Luteolibacter sp. LG18: one gene and its partner. The protein of the gene in region 1 interacts with the protein of each later gene in a pairwise test. Links are inferred from orthologs where the notes say so. Each region holds a gene or a part of one and is shown on either strand. Other genes may lie near its edges. The genes, in order: llg_RS04815 and def.

The links.
Region 2: the proteins of llg_RS04815 (region 1) and def interact in binary tests that used the Escherichia coli proteins (3 or more experiments, as listed by UniProt). The link is inferred for Luteolibacter sp. LG18 from one-to-one orthologs.

The regions. Positions count from the first base shown.
Region 1 is NZ_AP024600.1:1,137,745-1,140,920, reverse strand. What follows is about bases 244-3,104. They hold llg_RS04815 (aspartate-semialdehyde dehydrogenase), read left to right. Parts: upstream 244-1,103; coding sequence 1,104-2,105; downstream 2,106-3,104. Other genes in these bases: llg_RS04810 (polyprenyl synthetase family protein), read left to right, coding at 2,411-3,104; llg_RS04820 (glycosyltransferase), read right to left, coding at 244-946. Outside these bases: more of llg_RS04820, read right to left, coding at 1-243; more of llg_RS04810, read left to right, coding at 3,105-3,176.
Region 2 is NZ_AP024600.1:139,576-142,634, forward strand. Bases 154-2,897 are described here. They hold def (peptide deformylase), read right to left. Parts: upstream 1,933-2,897; coding sequence 1,375-1,932; downstream 154-1,374. Other genes in these bases: mntR (transcriptional regulator MntR), read left to right, coding at 154-252; llg_RS00565 (hypothetical protein), read right to left, coding at 286-1,284; llg_RS00575 (biopolymer transporter ExbD), read right to left, coding at 1,968-2,384; llg_RS00580 (MotA/TolQ/ExbB proton channel family protein), read right to left, coding at 2,391-2,897. In the rest of the region: more of mntR, read left to right, coding at 1-153; more of llg_RS00580, read right to left, coding at 2,898-3,059. UniProt on the Escherichia coli protein: Removes the formyl group from the N-terminal Met of newly synthesized proteins. Requires at least a dipeptide for an efficient rate of reaction. N-terminal L-methionine is a prerequisite for activity but the enzyme has broad specificity at other positions.

The DNA of each region.
Region 1 (3,176 bases):
CATCCGCGGCGGCGAACAGGGCGGCCAGCCGCCCGGGATCGCGGACATGGCCGAAGTTCCGCAGGGTGATGCCGGGAAGCTCGGCGAGGGTGTCCGCGCCGTGGCCGAAGGACGCCAGCGTCACCGGCCGCGGCCCGCCCGCCAAGTCCCGCATGGCCGCCATCAGCAGGTCGCCGCCCTTGCGCGGGGAGGAGAGGGAATCCGCGCCGAAGAGGACGATGGCCGCGTCCTCCGGCAGTTCCAGCAGCCGCCGCGCGGCGGCGCGTTCCTGTCGCTGCCAGGGTCCCTCCGGCATTTCATAGGGGATGTGCCGCACCCAGCCCTCCGGAAACACGCCGGACTCCCGGGCGGCCTGCTCCATCCAGCGGGAGGGGGCGATCGCCGCCACCTGCTTGCCGCGGTAGATCCGTTGTTTCGCCGCGTGGTTCAGGCGCGCCAGCGGATGCGGATCGGCGTCCACCGTTCTCATCCGCCCCGCCGCGGCCAGCCAGCGGTCGAGGTTCGGCCCCAGGTAGGGGCTGGGGCCCGCGAAGGCCGAGATGTCATGCAGGCTCCACACCACCGGCGTCCGGAAGTCCCGGATCTCCGCCAGCGAGGCCACCCGGCCATTCACCCAATGGAAATGCACCAGATCGTAGCCCGCTCGGTCGATCGCCGGCAGGTAGCCGCGCGGGATCGCCTGGAAATCCACCGCCTCCCGCTCCCGCCCGGACAACCACCACAGCGCCTTCGCCGTGTGCTGCACCAAGTGCCCGCGCAGCGCGCCGCGGGCGCGTTCCGGCTCCAGCACCTCCACGCCTTCCCAGCCCACCAGCGATTCGCGGGCGAGGAAATGGGAGTCCACCCCTATCTCCAGCAGCGTCTTGTGCAGGCGGTACGCCGCCATCCCCGGCCCACCGTAGGCGGCCATGACCAGATGGGCGATTTTCAAAGGGGCGGCGGCCATGCCTTTGATCTAAAAGCCCGCGCCGCCGTGATCCACGAAATTCCCATGGCCTGCCCGCTCCCGCCCTCTCCCGGAGGATTCGATTGCCAGACGCCCGAAAGCCGGTAATGTCCCGCGCCCCGGGCGCGTCGCCCGGAGCCCCATTAGCTCATTGACCATGAATGCGGAACCCCACGTGGCCATCGTCGGCGCCACCGGCGCTGTCGGCGAAGAAATGTTGCTCTGTCTCGAACAGCGGAATTTCCCGGTCGGGAAACTCACCCTGCTCGCCTCCGCCCGTTCCGCTGGCAAACGCATTCCCTTCCGCGGTCAGGACGTCATCGTCCAGGAGCTGACCCACGATTCCTTCGCCGGTGTCGACATCGCGCTGTTCAGCGCCGGTGGTGGCATCTCGCTGGAGTTCGGCCCGTCCGCCGCTGCCGCCGGCGCTGTGGTCATCGACAATTCCTCCGCCTTCCGCATGGACCCGGGCGTCCCCCTCGTCGTGCCGGAAATCAATCCCGAGGCCGCGAAGAACCGCCCGAAGGGCATCATCGCGAACCCGAACTGCACCACCATCATCTCGCTGATGGCGCTCGCGCCGCTGCACGAGCAGTTCGGCCTGAAGTCGATCATCGCCTCCAGCTACCAGGCCGTGTCCGGCTCCGGCGCGCAGGGCATCGTCGAGCTCGAGGAGCAGGTGAAGGCCATCGCCACCGGCGGTGACTTCACCCCGCGCGTCTACCCGCGCCAGATCGCCTTCAACGTGATCCCGCAGGTCGATTCTTTCACCGACAACGGCTACACCAAGGAAGAGCTCAAGATGCTCAACGAAGGCCGCAAGATCCTCGGTCACGACGACCTGAAGGTCTCCTGCACCTGCGTCCGCGTGCCGGTTTACCGCTCGCACTCGGTGTCCATCACCGCCGTTTTCGACAAGCCGGTCACCCCGGACGCGGCCCGCGCCGCCTTCGCTGGCAAGCCCGGCATCCAGGTCGTGGACGACACCGCGAACAAGGTCTTCCCGGTGCCGCTCGACACCACCGGCAAGGACGACTGCCTCGTCGGCCGCATCCGCCAGAACCTCGTCCTCGACAACGCCCTCGACCTCTGGGTCGTCGGCGACCAGGTCCGCAAGGGTGCCGCGCTCAACGCCGTGCAGATCGCTGAAATCCTGTGAAGGAGTTGAGACGCTGTCCGGCGAATCATCTCCACTCACATGTCCGGGCCTTTTCGGACGGAATTAACAGAATTTTCAGAATTAACAGAGAAGGAGAAGTGGCCATGGCATCACATGCCCACCTCTCTTTCTCATTCTGTTAATCCTGCAAAATTCTGTTAATTCTGTCAAAATCAGGCCGGACCAACGGGGAGTTGGCCAGCTTCTGAACTTCTTAAGAGTGGATGGTTGAGAGAAAGACCACCGCTCCACGCGGGTCGCTCTCTCCATTCCGAAATCCGCCTGCCGCACTCCGAAATCCCTTCATGGAACTGAAACCCTACCTCGCCGCCCGCGCCAAGGACGTCGACGCCGCGCTCGACCAATTCCTGCCGAAGAAGACCGCCGCGCCCGCCACGATCCACGCGGCGATGCGCTACACCGTCTTCGCCGGTGGCAAACGCCTGCGCCCGATCCTCACCCTCGCCGCCGCGGAAGCCTGCGGCGGCAAGGCGGAGGACGCCATGGCCCCGGCTTGCGCTGTCGAGGTCCTGCACACCTACTCGCTGGTCCACGACGACCTGCCGTGCATGGACGATGACGACCTGCGCCGCGGCCGCCCGACCTGCCACAAGGTCTATGGCGAAGGCATGGCCGTGCTCACCGGGGATGCCCTGCTCACCGAGGCCTTCTACATCCTCGCCCAGACCCCGGCGTCCGAGCGCTACGACGTGCGCCACTACGTCGCCGAGCTCGCGCTCACCGGCGGCTCCCGCCACCTCATCGGCGGCCAGGTCCTCGACCTGGAAGGCGAAGGCCAGAAGCCGTCCAAGGCGCGCCTGCTCAAGATCCACGAGGCCAAGACCGCGGCCCTGCTGACCGCCTCGCTGCGTCTCGGTGGGATGACCGCGAACGCCACGCCGAAGCAACTGGAAGCCCTCACCACCTTCGGCCACGCCCTCGGCCTGGCCTTCCAGGTGATCGATGACATCCTCGATGTGACCCAGTCCACCGAAGTCCTCGGCAAGACCGCCGGCAAGGACGCGGAGGCGGCCAAGACCACCTACCCGGCGCTCTTCGGCCTGGCGAAGT
Region 2 (3,059 bases), 1.0 Mb from region 1 along the record:
AAGCACGAGAAATACCGCGGCACCGTGCTCACGGACGAGGGCCAGCGCATCGCCCGCGCGATCATCGAGCGCCACGAGACGCTCACCCGCTTCCTCCGCCTCTTCGGCATCGATGAGGAAACCATCTACCGGGACGTGGAAGGCATGGAGCACCACGTTTCCCGCCCGACCCTGGACGTCATCCGGGCCGTCGCGGATGCCCTGGAAGCGGACCGCGAGTTCCTCGACCGGGTCCGCAAGCTCTGCCACTGACTCACAGCGGCAGAGCTTTCAAAGACTGCCGCTTCAGGCGGAGCGGCCGAGTTCACGGCCCACGATCATCAGCGTCTCACGGACGCCCGGAGCGAAACCGCCGTCGGTCTGCACCGCGAGCATGACGTTGCCCTCGCGGATGAACTCCACCGGCACGCTGCCGGCGAACAGACGCAGGCCTCCGGAACCGAAGCCGAGGTTGGCGATCACGTTCTTGAGCGAATCGATCGTCGCGATGTCCTGGCTGGCCACGCGGGCGATGTGGCGGATGCCCGGCAAGGCGCGGGCGCGCTGGAGGATCTCATCCGGGCTCATTTCACGGTCCACGCCGAAGATGGCGCGGAGTTCGAGCTGGCGGATGCTGGCGGAATCCGATTCCCCGCCGATGGCACCGCCCACCGCCGGAACGGCGGCCTGCACTGGAGCCGCCACTGGCGCGGGGGCCGGAGCTGGCACCGCCTGCGGCTGGCTCCACGTAGCCGCCGGGGCAGGTGCGGGAGCAGGAGTGGCGGGAACGGCAGGCTCCAGGGAAAACGGAGAGGCCACCGGCGTGGCGACGGGAGCCGGTTGCGGCGGCGGGGCGACCGCGAAGGGCGAGGAGGCCGGAGCCACTTCGAACGGGGACGGCGCGAACACCTGGGAGGCCACCGGAGCGGGAGCGGCGGCTTCAAAGCCAAAGCCTTCCTTCGGGTCGGCGGCTTGGAACGGGCTCTCGGCCTTGCGCTTTTCCGGCAGGCGGGCGGGCTTGCCCGGCTCCAGTGGACGCGCGCCATTCACATCGTCAGCCGTGGCAAACGGGGAATCCGGACGCGCCACGGCGGCAAAGGGGCTCACCGGAGGGGCTTCGGTGACCGCGGCAAACGGGTTGGTCGGCGGCGAGGCCTCATGGACAGCCGCGAACGGGCTGACCGGCGTGGTCGCGGGTGCCGCGGCGAACGGGCTGGCCGGAGCCTGGTCCGGAGCCAACGCGAACGGACTCGGGGCCGGGGCTTGGCCGGGGAAGGAATCGAAGATACCTCGTGGATTGCTCATGACAGAAGGGGGATCGGGATCTGGTGAAACTGCAGTTCGCCCATGTCATATCCTCCCCCCCCTGCGAAGTCGAGCCCCCTTCACGGAATTTCAACTATTCTCAAATTCCTGAGCGAGCTTTTTCAAACGGTTACGCATGGCCACCTTGGTCGCCGCCGGCAAGCGGTCGGTGAACAGGACGCCATTGAGATGATCCGTTTCGTGCTGGATCGCGCGGGCCAGCAAACCGTCGGTCTCGACCACCAGTGTGGTGCCATCGAGCTGCGGCAGCGTCGCCTTCACGTCGAGCGGACGGCGCACCTCCGCGCGGATGCCGCGGATACTCAGGCAGCCCTCCGCGCCCGCTTCCTTCTCCTCGCCGAACTCCAGCTCGGGATTGATGAAGATCAGCGGCATGATCGACTCGAGGTCGGCGTCTTCGCCATTGACCCGCAGATAGGAAATGCACTCGGGATCGTGGGACACATCGACCACCGCCAGGCGCAGGTCCACGCCCACCTGGGGAGCCGCGAGGCCCACGCCGTTCGCATCCACCATGGTTTCAAGCATGTCCCCCACCAGCTCCACGAGCTCGTCATTCACCTCGGTCACGGGCTTGCAACGTTGGCGGAGGACCGGATGGCCGTATTGGACGATGGGAAGGATCATGGCGGGAGGGGCGGTTGAAGGCAGTATAGGAGCCGTTATTCCGGCCTGCGGATGCGGGCGGGCACGTCCTTAATCTGGATGCCCGCCTTGGTCAACGCATCCCAAATGCCCAGCAGCCGCTCGATCGGCAGGCCTTTGTCCGCCTCCAGCTCCAGCTTGCGACCGGGATTCTTCTTCATGAACGCCTGCAGGTAGGAGTCGAGCAGCCCGTCCGGCACCGCCAGCGAGTCCAGCATCACCTGCCCCGCGGCATCCACCCGGATCACGGAGCGGGACGCGCCCTCCTTGTCCGAGGGCAGCTCGTGCACCGTCGGCAACTCGATCCGCATCACGTCCCGCGGTTTTTTCGTCTGCGTGGTGACGATGAAATAGATCAGCAGCACCAGCAGGATATCGATCAACGGCACGATCTGTGCCGTCTTCTGGATCTTGGGCGGACGTTGGAACCTCACGACCGGTCAGGGATTGGAGGGTTTCGCGCAAAAACGGGCCAGATCGGCCAGCACGCTCTCCAGCCGGGCGGTCATGAGCTCGATCCGGCGCACGAACCAAGCGTGGGCGACCAGTGCCACCACCGCGATCGAGATTCCGAAAATCGTGGTGTGCAGCGCCTCGGCAATGCCACGGGCGATCGCGAGATTGTCCGTGGAATCGCTGAGACCGCGGAACACCGACACCAAACCACTGACGGTGCCGAGCAACCCCAGCAGCGGCGCGGCGGCGATGAGAACATCCAGCGTCTGGATCCCGGAGTGCAGGTGAACCATTTCCCCGCGCGCCGCGGCTTCCACCGCGTGCGTGATTTGCGCCTGCTCCTTGCCCGCGTGCCGCACCGTCACCGTCCCCAGCCGGCCCAGCATGCTGGTGCCACGCTGGAACTCCCCCTGGATCACCCGCCACCGGTCGTGGTCGTAGTCTCCTTCCAGCGATTCGATCTTCCTCGCCAGATCCTCGGGCACCACCGTCGCGCGGCGCAGTGACAGTGCCTTGAACACGATCACCGTCACCCCCACCACCGAGGCCAGCACCAGCGGGTAGATGAAAAAGCCGCCTTCACGGAAAAACTTGCCGAGGGTCTCGAGCGCGCCGGGCGAATCCGGCACCTGGGCGGACAGGAATGAAACGAG